Regions from separate parts of the Lactobacillus sp. XV31L genome, predicted to be linked through region 4. Evidence: predicted binding sites of a transcription regulator. Region 4 holds the regulator's gene; each other region holds the start of a gene.
What was found. The regulator HrcA, encoded in region 4, represses chaperone genes, less so after heat shock. The targets are predictions, from matches to a motif close to TTAGCACTCNNNNNNNNNGAGTGCTAA.
Positions count from the first base shown of each region.

Region 1: a site for HrcA is predicted at 2,212-2,238, ahead of clpP (ATP-dependent Clp endopeptidase proteolytic subunit ClpP). Genes of this name have one in related genera too.
Region 2: a site for HrcA is predicted at 1,210-1,236, ahead of groES (co-chaperone GroES). Genes of this name have one in related genera too.
Region 3: a site for HrcA is predicted at 2,368-2,394, ahead of AC2JF7_RS00970 (ATP-dependent Clp protease ATP-binding subunit). Genes of this name have one in related genera too.

Region 1 covers NZ_JBWXGC010000005.1:1,760-5,593, reverse strand. The annotation lists gene AC2JF7_RS04315 (Fur family transcriptional regulator) at 1-188, shown strand, start outside; gene AC2JF7_RS04310 (SH3-like domain-containing protein) at 368-2,098, opposite strand; gene clpP (ATP-dependent Clp endopeptidase proteolytic subunit ClpP) at 2,271-2,855, shown strand; gene AC2JF7_RS04300 (hypothetical protein) at 2,965-3,114, shown strand; gene AC2JF7_RS04295 (ATP-binding cassette domain-containing protein) at 3,487-3,834, opposite strand, start outside.
Region 2 covers NZ_JBWXGC010000009.1:13,089-16,922, reverse strand. The annotation lists gene AC2JF7_RS06870 (ABC-F family ATP-binding cassette domain-containing protein) at 1-191, opposite strand, end outside; gene AC2JF7_RS06865 (redox-sensing transcriptional repressor Rex) at 457-1,092, shown strand; gene groES (co-chaperone GroES) at 1,278-1,562, shown strand; gene groL (chaperonin GroEL) at 1,579-3,210, shown strand; gene pcp (pyroglutamyl-peptidase I) at 3,408-3,834, shown strand, end outside.
Region 3 covers NZ_JBWXGC010000001.1:208,356-212,189, forward strand. The annotation lists gene AC2JF7_RS00965 (branched-chain amino acid aminotransferase) at 1-8, opposite strand, end outside; gene AC2JF7_RS00970 (ATP-dependent Clp protease ATP-binding subunit) at 277-2,331, opposite strand; gene AC2JF7_RS00975 (AAA family ATPase) at 2,547-3,834, opposite strand, start outside.
Region 4 covers NZ_JBWXGC010000002.1:9,437-13,270, reverse strand. The annotation lists gene truB (tRNA pseudouridine(55) synthase TruB) at 1-73, shown strand, start outside; gene ribF (riboflavin biosynthesis protein RibF) at 93-1,025, shown strand; gene hrcA (heat-inducible transcriptional repressor HrcA) at 1,165-2,214, shown strand; gene grpE (nucleotide exchange factor GrpE) at 2,227-2,820, shown strand; gene dnaK (molecular chaperone DnaK) at 2,839-3,834, shown strand, end outside.

The DNA of each region.
Region 1 (3,834 bases), on a different contig from region 4:
ACTTCCACATCATCTGTACCAATTGCGGCAAGATTGCCGATGTCTTCTATCCTGACTCAGAAACTGTTGAAGGCCGTATGCGTACTGAAGCTGAAAAGCAGACGGGCTACGTCACTTCTTCTAGTCATTTGGAAATTTATGGCATTTGTCCTGAATGCCAAGCAAAAGCACAAAAAAACAAGAGCTAAAGCTCTTGCTTTTTTCTTTTGTAGTTTAGCCTGCTTGTCTCCCTTTCCCCCCATTCACTTAAACTCCTATCTAGCAAGAAGAGGCCGTCAATACTTGGTCAGCCTCCTTCTTCATTAGGCTTATTCTGGTTCACAAAAAAAGCTTCGAAAACTTTTTTCGAAACTTATCTTGTTTTTATTTAGTTGATGTTCATGCTTACTAAGAGCTCTGCCCTCTGAGCCAAGTTAACGTACAACTTGCCATCACTAACAGACATACCCTCAATTTCACGACCAGTGTCAAATGAGTAAGTATCTTTCAACGTGCCATCACGATCAATCTTGAAGATCAGATCGTTAAAGGCCAAGTAGTAGTTCTTATTCTTAGTGTCGTAGGTAAAGCCTTGAACAGGTGAATTATTATTAACAAAATTGCCATCAGTCTTACCGACTAATTTTGGATACCAGTTATCACCAGTACGAGTCAGCTGCCAGTATTCATAGCAGTTATTGTCGGTGTCATGGTAAACCATGTACATTTCCTTGTCAGAAACAATCACGCCGTTTTGGAAGTAGCGTGGATTGCTTTCATCACCAATCCAAGTCTTAAATGTCCAAATCTTGTTAATCTGCAAGTCACTCTTGCGGATCTGCACTAATTCCATTGAATCAGTGGTTTGCTTTAACGTATTGTCATTGTTAAGAACGTAAACGTACTTGTCACTGGCACCCATCGCTTGGCCGTGACCAATTGGAATGTATGGGCTAACCTTAATGTTCTTGGCAAAGTTGTTAAAGTCTTTTTGTGACATGTCAAGCATCAATTGAGCATTATAAGGACTAGTAATCTTGTTCATGTCGTAACCAACAATATGACCAGAGGTCAGGTTGGTGTGGCTGAGTAAGCTCGTGTAAGCCCAGTTATTCGATACTGTCACGCCTTCGGGAATGTGGCCAACCCGGTTAATGTTATCATCGGTTGGATCCTTCACACTGAGCAAGACAGGTTGATACAGTCTTGTCTTCAAGGTTAAGTTGCCACTAGTTAATGTGTGCTTCTCTGTTTCCGGTGTGTATTCAGTTGGACTAATATAGTTAATTGAAGAACCGTAGTGGGTCTTCCAAGCTTGGTGGTCGTTAGTACCAGGACGAGCTGAAATTGAATTAGTTGCATTCACGTCAGCAATACCTTCCTTGGTACTCTTTCTCACTGTCACCTTAACCACTGCCTTGGCCTTGCCATAAGTATATTTAACCTTATAGGTCTTAGGTTTTGAACAGTCAATATTTTCTTTGGAAACCTTAATTTGAGCGTCTTGGCTGTCGATCACCGTTCCCATGTAGTTAGTTACGTATGAAATGGCATCGCGGGTAGTGAATGTGTAGTTATCATTGCGTACCAGAGAAACCGTTTTGGGTACGGCAATTTGATTCCGGGCAAAGAACTTTTCGTTAACATAACCAACTTCGCGGCCGTTAACGTAAATACGCCAATAACGTTGCTTCTTGGTCTCAATCAGTTGGTCTGACTGAATGTGACTGTATTGAAAGTTGATACCGTCAGCCACCTTTTTGTGAACCTTACCATTAGTGACGGACTTCCAAACCTTGTAGTTCTTGTTACCAGCAACCTTGGTCATCATCGCATAGCCAGTGACCACCTGCTTAGGTTTCTTTTTCTTTAGCTTTTGCTGGTCACCAGCATCCTGCTGCTCGCCATTATCGGTTGCAACAGTACTAGAATCATTAGAGTTATTCGTATCAGCATTGTTATTATCATTTACTGGTTGATTTGAATCCTCCTTGTTTTGACTCTGGGGCTGGGTGCCGTCTGAATCTGCCGCAACTGGAGTAGCTGACAGTTTGGCTGTGATTAACAAGCCACCCATCAGCGTAATCGCAATCGTTGCAATTTTCTTAAAAAGCTTCAAAACATTTCCTCCAAAATTAAAAATCTATATTGATATTATATAATAAGAACATTGTAACAAAGAATACAAAATCAATACACTTTCATTGACAGCCTTTGGTGTAAGTGATTTAATTAGCACTGTACTTAACTGAGTGCTAATAATTTTGAACATAAATCTAGGAGGTAGAAATATGCTTGTACCTACAGTTATTGAACAAACTGCCCGTGGCGAACGTGCTTACGATATATACTCTCGGTTGTTGAAAGACCGGATCATCATGCTTAGTGGTGAGATCAACGATGACATGGCCAACTCCATCATTGCACAATTATTGTTCCTTGATGCCCAGGATAATACCAAGGACATCTCCCTGTACATTAATTCACCTGGTGGTGTAATCACTTCTGGTCTAGCAATCATGGACACTATGAACTTTATCAAGTCAGACGTTTCCACAATTGCAATCGGCATGGCTGCTTCTATGGCTTCCATTCTCTTGACGACCGGGGCCAAGGGCAAACGTTTTGCCTTGCCAAACTCCACTGTTCTCATTCACCAGCCGCTGGGTGGTGCACAAGGGCAACAGACCGATATTCAAATTGCTGCCAACGAAATCTTGAAGAGTCGCGAAAAGATTAATAAGATTTTGCATGAGACAACCGGTCAGCCGCTTGAAAAGATCCAAAAGGACACCGAGCGTGACAACTACATGACTGCCCAAGAAGCTAAAGATTACGGCTTAATTGACGAAATTATGGTTAACCAGAAAAAATAGTTAAATAGTAGTTAATAGATGAAAAAAATCCCCAAGCTGGGATTTTTTGTTTTATATATTATTCAATCATGATATACTTTTAAATCATGTAACTAGACGGGAGACAGCAATGGCTAAACGCAAAAAAATATTGTTTTATCTAGGCTTAATCATGGTTTGCTTAAACAGCTTTGTTTTAACTGGCTTTTTATCTATAGTGGCTACTACGCTTGGCATAGCACTAATTTTATACGGCGCCGAAGCAGTAGACTTTATTTAAGACATGATTACTGGCTAATCTTAAAATATAAGCAAGCTCCAACAGATATGAACTCCAAAGTTGAGACTAATTCAGGGTTTTATTGTTCGACCACCAACCTATAAATGGTGCATAGGCAAAGAACAGGATCTTGAGCATTCTGGCCGGCCGGTGGTATAATTTAAGTAATCTCAAGCCCAAGGAAAAATTTATACAAAAAAAGACGTTGTGTTCAACGTCTTTTTTTGTCGGTCTGGATAATAGTTTCCCTCAGACTCTTTCTACTTTATATATTATATTATTTTTACTCTAGTTTACTAAATGTAAATTACAACATTTTAACAACTCGTCTACCTCATTGGAAGTCTTTATTTCCAAAGTATCCTTGATTATTTATGCTTTAATCAATTGATTAAAATCTAGTACTTGATCAAACTTTTGCAATTCACTTCGATCTAATGTATGTGAAACGACAATCAGTGTCCCTTGCGTTTCATTAAACCAATTATTTAGCATTTGCCAAAAGACTGCACTGGTCTTTTTATCTAAATTAGCAGTCGGCTCATCAAAAATTAGTTTACTCTTACCTGACATCAATCCGCGCAAGAGTAAAACTCGTCTAATTTCACCACTTGAAAGCGTAGTTGAATCAGTTGCCTGCAAAATTTTCGAACTAAGTAACTGTTCACAATATTGCAGTTCTTCTTCAGTTGGCATTCGACCCAAAAAAATATTATTGAT
Region 2 (3,834 bases), on a different contig from region 4:
TTGTTAACAGTAAATTCTCCGTGCGTGGCCTCTTCTTCGCCAGTCATAATTTTGAGCAGGGTAGTCTTGCCTACCCCGTTTGGTCCTACTAATCCAATGCGTGCGTTTGCTGCAATTGAAAAATTGACGTGACTAAAGAGTGTGTTAGCCCCAAATTGTTTTTCTAAGTCGTGTCCTTGTGCAATTATCATATTTTTTCACCTAGTGACCATTTTAGCATACGAAAGGGAAAAGCTGGAATAGATTCCCAGCCTGCTCGCTGGTTTGTTGTTTTCCTATATTAAGTCAGGCATCCTTACTGGGTTACAATAATAAAGTCAATTATACAAGACCATAACATTATGATAAAATTTGATAGATTGTGAAAAAAATATTTGCATATCTTGCTAAAATGTAGGTAGAATAATACTGATTGATGAACAAATCACAAGAACAAATTTGGAGGCTCTTTAAAAAATGGAAAAAATAAAAATACCCACGGCAACGGCCAAACGGTTACCACTTTATTACCGTTATCTGATCATCTTGAATGAAGCGGGCAAAGAAAAAGTTTCTTCAACTGAATTATCAGAGGCAGTTCAGGTTGATAGTGCTTCGATTCGGCGCGACTTCTCATACTTTGGTGCTTTAGGCAAGCGTGGGTATGGTTATGATGTAAAGAGTTTGCTTTCCTTTTTTAAAAAGATTCTGAACCAGGATACTTTGACCAATGTGGCTCTGGTAGGTGTGGGCAACTTAGGTCATGCCCTGCTTAACTACAATTTTAAGCGTAGCAACAATATTCGCATTTCCTGTGCTTTTGATATAGATCCTAAAATTACGGGTAAAATTCTGAGCGGCGTTCCCGTTTATGAGATGAGCGAGCTCAAGACCCAGCTGAGTGACCAACAGATTTCAATTGCCATCCTCACCGTCCCGGCTGACACTGCCCAGAGCACTGCTGATGAAATGATTGAGTCTGGCATTAGGGGAATTATGAACTTCACGCCGATTAGACTTTCAGCGCCGACTGGCGTGCGGATTCAAAATGTTGACCTGGCCACCGAGCTCCAAACTCTGATCTACTTTCTTGACAGTGACAAAAGCAAATAGCAAGACCTTTTAAAAAACCGCCAATATTAAGAAAAAAGCAAATTAGCACTTTAACTAAAAAAGTGCTAATTTTTTCTTGCATTTTTAGCGCAAAGGGGTTATTATCTTAATTGTAAGTTAGCACTTGGCAAATATGAGTGCTAACAGTTGACAAAAAAATATTTCAATAATTAGGAGGGACAAACGTGTTACAACCAATAGGTGATCGCGTGATCGTTAAAGTTAAAGATGAAGAAGAAAAGACCGTAGGCGGAATCGTCCTTGCTTCTAATGCTAAACAAAAACCAACCGAGGGCGAAATTATCGCTGTTGGTGAAGGAACTTATGCTGAAAATGGCAACAAGATCCCAATGACTGTGAAGAAGGGTGACGTTGTTCTTTACGATAAGTACTCTGGCACTGACGTTAAGTATGATGGTGAGAAGTACTTAGTCCTTCATGAAAAAGACATTCTAGCAATCGTTAAGTAATTAGGGAGCAGATAAAATGGCAAAAGATATTAAATTTTCAGAGAAAGCAAGACGTTCTTTATTAAAGGGTGTTGATAAGTTAGCTGACACTGTTAAGGCCACAATTGGTCCTAAGGGCAGAAACGTTGTTTTGGAGCAATCTTACGGCAATCCAGACATCACTAACGATGGTGTGACTATTGCTAAGGCAATTGAACTTAAGGACCACTACGAGAACATGGGCGCCAAGTTGGTTGCCGAAGCTGCACAAAAGACCAATGATATTGCCGGTGACGGGACTACGACTGCAGTTGTATTAACCCAAGCAATTATCCGTGAAGGCATGAAGAATGTTACTGCCGGTGCCAACCCAGTGGGCGTTCGCCGCGGAATTGAGAAGGCCACTAAAGCCGTGACGGATGAATTGCACAAGATTAGCCACACGGTTTCATCCAAGGATCAAATTGCCCAAGTTGCTTCTGTTTCTTCAGCTTCCAAAGAAGTTGGCGACTTGATTGCTGACGCAATGGAGAAGGTGGGCAACGACGGTGTGATTACAATTGAAGATTCCCGTGGAATCGAAACTGAACTGTCTGTAGTTGAAGGGATGCAGTTTGATCGCGGTTACCTGTCACAATACATGGTAACTGACAACGACAAAATGGAAGCAGACTTGGATAATCCTTACGTTTTAATCACTGACAAGAAGATTTCCAACATTCAAGACATTTTGCCACTCTTGCAAGAAATTGTTCAACAAGGCAAGTCATTACTTATTATTGCTGACGATGTTTCGGGCGAAGCTCTGCCAACTCTGGTATTGAACAAGATCCGTGGAACCTTTAACGTTGTTGCTGTTAAGGCTCCAGGCTTTGGCGACCGGCGCAAGGAACAATTGCAAGATATTGCTGCTTTGACTGGTGGTACAGTTATTACGGAAGACTTAGGTCTTGAACTTAAGGACACCAAGATTGATCAATTAGGTCAAGCACGTCGTATCACCATTACCAAGGACTCCACAACTATTGTTGATGGTGCTGGTTCTGATGAAGCAATCAAAGATCGTGAAGATTCAATCAGAAAGCAGATTGAAGAAACCACTTCAGACTTTGACAAGAAGAAGCTGCAAGAACGCCTGGCCAAGTTAACTGGTGGCGTAGCAGTTATCCACGTTGGTGCCGCTACTGAAACTGAACTTAAGGAACGCCGTTACCGGATTGAAGACGCTTTGAATTCAACTCGGGCTGCCGTTGATGAAGGCTATGTTGCCGGTGGTGGTACTGCTTTGATCAATGTAATGGACGTTGTTAAGAACCTCAAAGGTGACAATAGCGATGAACAAACAGGTATCAACATTGTTCTCCATGCCTTGACTGCTCCAGTTCGCCAAATTGCTGAAAATGCTGGTGAAGATGGCTCAGTTATCTTGAACAAGCTGGAAGGCCAAGACAACGAAGTCGGCTACAACGCAGCTAACGGCAAGTGGGAGAACATGGTTAAGGCTGGTATTATCGACCCGACCAAGGTTACGCGGACTGCTTTGCAAAATGCTGCCTCAATTGCTGCCCTCTTGTTGACAACTGAAGCAGTTGTTGCTGAAATTCCTGAAGACAAGCCAGCTGCTGATCCAGCTGCGGGTGCAGGCGCTGGTGCTCCTGGCATGATGTAATTAAAAATCCCAATATTTAAAGGATCGCACACGTGCGGTCCTTTTTTGTTTTCCAGGTGCTTTAAACTGCATAGGAACAAGCTTGCTACCCTTGGTATAATTCCTATTTGCTTGTCATTGACTTGTTTTCATGGCAGTATATAAGCATGACTTTAGCAAAAACACATTATTGATACTGATATTGAAAGCGTATGAGCATGAAAATTTTAGTCACAGGCTTTGATCCCTTCGGAGAGGACAGGGTTAACCCAGCAATTGAGGCGGTTAAACGCCTGCCTAATGAAATTGCAGGTGCCCAAATTATTAAAAAGGAAATTCCAACGGTTTTTGGTGAATGTGCTCGTGTTGTGCACGGTGCAATTGTTCAAGCAAAGCCGGACTATGTCTTGAATATCGGTCAAGCTGGTGGCCGGTCTGCCATAACGCCAGAACTTGTGGCCATCAACCTTGATGATGGCCGAATTGCTGACAACCAGGGTCACCAACCAATAGGAACGCCAATCCAAAAGGATGGACAAAATGCCTACTTCAGTCAATTGCCAGTTAAAGCGATGGTCCAGGCGATTTGCCAGGTCGGTCTGCCAGCGACTCTTTCAACGACGGCTGGAACCTTTGTTTGTAACC
Region 3 (3,834 bases), on a different contig from region 4:
TGTTTCACTGCAGGTAACCTCTAATTTCCAGCAATTCTTTATGAATGCTTTTAATATTTATTTAATACTAGCTAATTTAGCTTATATGATTAGATATGTCAACAGCTATACCAGCAAAATTGGTCAGGACTGTTAGTTTCACATGAAACAAAAAATCACCACCTTTTTCACGTGGAACAGTCTCTCCCTACCTGCTTTTTCCTAGCACAAAAGAGCCACTCCACAGCGGAGTGACTCTTTTCATTTATAGCTATTATTGTTTGTCAGGTTTGATTTTTAATTAATATCCAAGATGGCAGTACCGTTTAAGTATACATGCTGGCCATCTGCCGTGAACTTAATTGACTTAGTAGCTGGCTTCTTCATCAACAATTTGGCAATTGGCGTCTCAAGGTCTTGTTCAACTACCCGGCGCAGTGGCCGCGCACCAAACTCCTTGTCATACCCCTTGTCAGCCAAGTAAGCCTTAGCTTCTGGTGATACTTCGACTTTAACTTCTTTTTTGGCCAGTACGCGCTCCATCTTCTTCAAGTATAGGTCAATAATCTTACCCATATCAGCCTTGGACAGCGAATTAAATGGAACAATTGCATCCAACCGATTCAAAAATTCAGGTCTAAAGTAAGCTTCAAGTGCATTGACCAGTTTATCATGGTCCACTATGCCCTCTTTGAGGAGCTTATCAGAATATCCTGCATTCGAGGTCATGATTAAAATAGTGTCCTTGAATGAGACGGTCCTTCCTTGTGCATCGGTCAGTCGACCATCATCCATGATCTGAAGCAGGGCATTGAAAACTTGTGGGTTGGCTTTCTCAATTTCGTCAAATAAAATCAAGCTATACGGTTGGTGGCGCACCTTTTCAGTTAACTGTCCACCTTCACCATATCCAACATAGCCAGGAGCCGAACCTATCAACTTGTTGACTGCCATCTGGTCTTGGTATTCGGACATATCAAGCCGGATCAAGTGATTTTCACCGCCAAATAGCTGAATCGCTAATTGCTTGGCAAGTTCTGTCTTACCCACACCGGTTGGACCAGTCAACAAGAAGGTCCCAGTTGGCCGGTCGTTGTCCTTGAAGACTTGCTTGCGCGCAATTGCATCAGTAATAACATCAACTGCGTTATTCTGGTCAATAACCGCCTTCTTTAGTTTAGCGGCTAAGTCTTGATTCTTTTGTCCAGCACTTGCGTGCAGTTCACTCATTGGAATCTTCGTCTTGGCTTCAATCAAAGCATAGATGTCTTGATCGGTAACTCGCGGAGTTGCTGCATCATCAGCATGGTCAACCTTGTCCTGCAGATTTTCAATTTGCTTTTTCAGTTCGTTGGCCTTGCTATAGTCTTCCTGCTTAACCGCATCCTTTTTCTCTTCTTCAAGTTTCTTAATCCGCTTGTTTAAACTAACCACATCTCTTGGTACAGTATCAAGTCCCTTCTTGGCACCAGCCTCATCCATCAAGTCAATGGCCTTGTCTGGTAAATAGCGACCTTGAATGTAGCGCTGAGACAATTCAACCGCCAGGCGTAAAGCGTCGTCACTATATTTAACATGGTGGTAGTCTTCATACTTATTCTTCAAGCCTTTTAGAATCTGAACTGTAACCGCAGCAGAGGGCTCTGGAACTTGCACTGGCTGGAACCGGCGTGCTAAGGCTGAATCATTTTCGATTTTGCGGTATTCACCAGTAGTTGTTGCACCAATGAGGTTTAAGTTGCCATTAGCTAGTGCTGGTTTCAAAATATTGGCAGCATCGCCATTATTATTTTCAGAATCAGTTGAGCCCGCACCAACTATGTTGTGGAGTTCATCAATAAACAAAATAATGTTGGGATCCTTCTTGGCTTTGTCAATCACGCCCTTTAAGCGCTCTTCAAAGCTGCCCCGTAAGCTAGAACCAGCGACCATATCATTAATGTTAACCGCAATGATGTGCTTGTCCTTCATTTTATCCGGCACATCACCTTGCGCTATTTTTTGGGCCAAGCCTTCAACAATTGCCGTCTTCCCAACGCCTGCCGAACCAACTAGAACCGGATTGTTCTTTTTACGTCTGCTCAGAATCTCAATGACTTCTTGAATTTGTTCATCGCGCCCAATTACCGGATCGTACTTGTTCTTCTTGGCTTGCTCAACTAAATCTACGCCAATGGGTTTTTCTTTTGGCGCTTGCTCTGGTACTTGAGCGCCTGGGCGAAACTGTGGTGCAGGATTCATGTTACTTGCATAGTGAATTGGGATCGCCCCCTCATGCTCACTAGAATTACTAAAGAAAGTATCATTTAGTTCCTTAAATAGATTATCAAAATCATTGTCAAAATATGCCATATACAACACCCCTTATTATAGGCTATTAATTTGCAATTAGCACTCGATGGCTTTGAGTGCTAATTGCTTACACTTAATATTATAGCAGGTTATCCACAGAGGGCAATAATTTTGCTTCGATTTTTCCACATTTTTTGATACCTCGATAGTCTCTGTTGACCAACTAAAAAAGCCTTGCTTTACAGGCTCTATGCCTTAATCAAGACTTTTCTTCTTTATTTTTGAAATGATTTAACATGTTCACTCAAGTATTTGGCAGTCAGTCCGCTACCTTTTTCCACAATATCCACAGGACTTCCAGCAGCAACGACTTGGCCACCATGTTCTCCTCCCCGGGGACCCAGGTCAATCATATAGTCGCTGTTGGCCATAATATCTAAATCATGCGTGATCGTGATAATTGTCGCCTTCTGGTCAAGCAGCTTCTGTAAAACTTGTAAAAGCGTACGAACATCCTGAGGGTGAAGTCCCACCGTTGGTTCATCAAAAACAAATAGACTTCCTTTTTGCTGGCGATGGGTATGGCTAGTCAACTTGAGTCTTTGCGCCTCCCCACCCGACAGCGCTGGAGTTGACTCACCTAAATGTAAGTAACCTAGCCCCATATCCTGCAAAGTCGTGACAGTCTGGGTGATTTTAGGCTGATCCGAAAAAAGATGCTGCGTTAAAGCTTCATCAACTGAATAGTCCAGCACGTCTGCAATACTTAAGCCATGCCACTTAACGCGCAATACATCTTCATTATAGCGGCGTCCACCACAGACCGAACATGTTTCAACCATATCGGGAAGGTATTGGATATCAAGCGCAATTACCCCACTACCGCCACAAGCAGGACAGGCTCCCTCCTTATTATTATATGAAAAGTGCGTTGGTCGGTACTTTAATTTCTTTGCTAGGGGCTGCTGCGCAAATAGCTTGCGCAAGTTGTCCATAATGTCGGTGTAGGTCGCAACAGTTGAACGCTGGTTCTTGCCAACAGGAGAAGAATCGACGCTAACCACATTCTTAATCCCACTATTATTTAATCCTTTTACCCAGCTTGGACCCGGATATCCTTCTTTTTGCGCTTTGAGAGCTGGCAATAGCGAATCAAGAATTAAGCTGGTCTTACCAGCTCCTGAAAAGCCTGTAACCGAAGTTAAGCAGCCCAGTGGAATGCGGGCATGGATATTTTTAAGGTTAAAGTGCTTAGTGACAGTTAGCTCCACTTCTCCTCGCTGAAAGAGTTGGTCTTTAGATTTTTGCTTGCGCACATACAAAGGTGCATTGCCCTGTAAGTATGGGCCGATTAGTGAATGCTTATTTTTAATAACTTGAGCTGGTATTCCCTGGGAAATAATTTGCCCGCCTTGACTGCCAGAACCTGGTCCAATTTCAATAATCCAGTCGGCGGCATTGATGATAGCAGTTTCGTGATCAACCACTACTAAAGAATTACCCTGGTTGACTAATTCATGAAACACATCAATTAGTCCGTCAACGTTATCAGGATGAAGTCCA
Region 4 (3,834 bases):
AAGGGTTAAGGCTATATATCAAAAAGATGGCAGCAAGTATCGCCCTTATTTAATGCTCTTACAAAATAATTAGGTGAAATGAAGGTTTTATCGTGCAAATTATCCATTTAACTTATCCGGTTGACGAAAATTTAATCCCGGACAAAACCGTCTTAGCTCTTGGCTTTTTTGATGGCGTTCACCGCGGACACCAGCAATTAATAACGCTGGCCCAGCAAGCTGCTAAAAAAGAAAAATTACCGCTAATGGTGATGACTTTTGACCGTCACCCCAAAGAGGTGTACCAAAAGGCTGATGTTTCTTATATTGATAGCCTGGACGAAAAGGCTTATAAGATGCGCAAGCTGGGTGTTGATTATCTGCTGGTAATGCACTTTAATGACTCCTTCAGCAAGTTGTCCGCCCAAGAATTTGTTGATGAAATTATCATTAAGCTTCATGCAGATACGGTGGTGGCGGGCTTTGATTATACTTACGGGCCTAAAGATATTGCCAACATGCAAAATTTCCCCCACTTTGCCCGTGGACGCTTTAAGATTATTGATGTGCCCAAGCAGTCCTATGATGGCCAAAAAATTGGATCAACTGAGATTAAAAAGGCGATTAGAAGCGGCAATATGCCGCTGGCAAGCAAGTTGCTGGGAGCGGCCTATGTCATGTCAGGGACTGTGGGCCATGGCTTGCGCAATGGCCACAAGTTGGGCTATCCAACTGCCAATTTAGTCTGGCAGGACAACAAGGTTGTTCCCAAGTTAGGAGTTTATGCTACAAAAACTAAGATCAAGGGCAAGTGGTATGATTCAATGACTAGCGTCGGCTACAACGTAACCATTCACAAAGGTCAAAAAATCTATATTGAATCAAATCTTTTTGGCTTTAATGAAGAGGCTTATGATCAAAATATGGTTATCAAGTGGTACCAGTACACGCGTGGAGAGATCAAGTTTGCTAACTTGGATGAGTTGAAGAAACAGATGAAGCAGGACGAAGCAGAGATTAAGGCTTATTTTGCCCAGTTAGAATAAACTATTATGGTAGCAAGACCCAGAAGAGCAATTTTGTTTTAAAAAAGTTAGCACTCAACTTGACATTCTGCTAAATACTAGTATCATAATAATTGTTAGCACCTGATAAGCATGAGTGCTAAAAGTGAGGGCGATATTTATGTTGACCGAACGTCAAGAATTAATTTTGAAAACAATTATTAACGATTTTACGCAAACACATGATCCAGTTGGATCAAAGACTGTGATGAAGCAACTGCCGATCAAGGTTTCAAGTGCAACTATTCGTAATGAAATGGCTGTTCTGGAAGATGAGGGCTTAATCGAAAAGACACACCTGTCCAGTGGGCGGGTGCCATCAACTGATGGCTACCGCTACTATCTGGACAACCTAGTTGAACCCTTACAAATTCCGTCTTCCGTATACCAAAGGATTGTGGACCAGCTTGACCAACCATTTCACCAAGTGAATGAAATTGTGCAAGAGGCAGCTAAGATTTTGTCTGATTTGACTAACTATACGGCCTTTGCGGAGGGACCAGAAAGTAGTGACATAACTATTACTGGTTTTCGCATTGTTCCTCTGTTTAGTCGGCAAATCATGGCAATATTGGTGACAAGCGACGGCAATGTGCATAATCAAGTATACAGTCTCCCATACAATGTCCATGGTGATGAAATTGAAAAGGCTGTACGCATGATCAATGATGAGCTGGTGGGCAAGACGCTTAACGAAGTTACACCTGCTCTTCTTAATCGCGGCCTGGGCAAGAGGCTCAGCAGCGAACATGCTGATGAATTGCTAGACTTGGTTGAAGATGTAATTAATGATGCAGCTAGCGAGCAAATGTATGTTGATGGCCAGATTAACTTGTTGAATAGTGCAACACTAAGCGATGTTGCCAACTTGCGATCGCTTTATGAACTGATTGACCACAATGATTTGATTTCAAGTTTGGTTGATCAACGAAATACTAGCAGTGTCGACCGACAGCCAATCCGCGTTAGCCTAGGCTCGGAATTATCCAACGACTTGTTAAAAGATTATAGTTTGCTTACGGCAGAGTACAGCGTTGGCTCACATGGTAAGGGCGTAATTGCTTTGCTTGGCCCAAATAACATGCCGTATTCGCAAGTAATTGGTCTTCTGGAATATTTCAGAAACGAATTGGCCAAGAAGCTGCTCGAATATTACGGTCGATTTAAATAAAGGAGGTTAGCCGTGAGTAAGGAAAAGTTTCCGAGCGAAAAAGAAATGAAGAAAGATCAGGGGCACCAATCAGAAGTCTCACCTAAAAAGTCAGAGACAGATAAGGCCAAGCCTGATAAGACTAAGCAAGAAAAATCACCCCAGGAAAAAATGGCGGCTAAATTAGCGCAAGCTGAGGCGCACAGCAAGGACTTAGAAGATAAGTTCTTGCGCAGTCAGGCAGAGATGCAAAATATGCAAAACCGTTACAATAATGAACGGGCCCAGCTCATTAAATATGAGTCGCAATCTTTGGCTAAGGATGTCTTACCTGCAATGGATAACTTGGAACGAGCCTTGTCTACTAAGGTAGAGGACAAGGCTGCAGAGCAACTCAAAAAAGGTGTTCAAATGACTTTGGATGCACTAGTTAAGGCCATGAAAGACCATGGAATTAACGAAATTGCGGCAAAGGGCGCCAAGTTTGATCCGACATTGCACCAGGCTGTTCAAACAGTTGAGGCAGAAAATGATGATCAAAAGGACCATGTTGTCCAAGTTTTACAAAAAGGATACTTGTACAAAGATCGAACATTAAGACCAGCAATGGTTGTTGTTGCACAATAAGTGAAAGGAAGTTTATCAATGTCAAAAGTTATCGGTATTGACCTAGGAACAACCAACTCAGCAGTTGCAGTTCTTGAAGGCAAGGAACCAAAAATCATTACTAACCCAGAAGGTAATCGGACTACACCATCTGTAGTTGCTTTTAAAGATGGCGAAATTCAGGTTGGTGAAGTTGCCAAGCGGCAAGCAATCACCAATCCGAACACGATCTCATCGATTAAGCGTCACATGGGTGAAGCTGACTATAAGGTTAAGATTGGCGACAAGGCTTATACGCCTCAAGAAATTTCCGCAATGATTTTACAATACATTAAGAAGTTTTCGGAAGATTATCTTGGTGAAAAGGTAACTGAGGCTGTTATCACGGTGCCAGCTTACTTTAACGATGCCCAACGGCAAGCGACTAAGGATGCAGGCAAGATTGCCGGTCTTGAGGTAAAACGAATTATCAATGAGCCAACCGCTTCTTCTTTGGCATACGGCCTTGACAAGGAAGCTGAAGATGAAAAAGTTTTGGTTTACGACCTTGGTGGTGGTACCTTCGATGTCTCTGTTTTGCAATTAGGCGATGGCGTCTTCCAAGTGCTATCTACTAATGGTGACACTAATCTTGGTGGGGACGACTTTGACAACAAGATTATCGACTGGTTAATCAAGAACTTCAAAGATGAAAATGGGGTAGATCTGGCCAAAGACAAGATGGCTCTGCAAAGACTTAAGGATGCCGCTGAAAAGGCTAAGAAGGACCTGTCTGGCGTTTCTTCAACCCACATTTCGCTGCCGTTTATTTCTGCTGGTGAAGCTGGTCCTTTGCACCTTGAAGCTGACCTAACCCGGGCCAAGTTTGATGAGTTAACTGCTGACTTAGTTGACCGGACCAAGATTCCATTTGACAACGCATTAAAAGATGCTGACCTCACCGTTAATGATATTGACAAGGTGATCCTAAATGGTGGTTCAACGCGAATTCCAGCAGTTCAAGATGCTGTTAAGAAGTGGGCTGGCAAAGAGCCC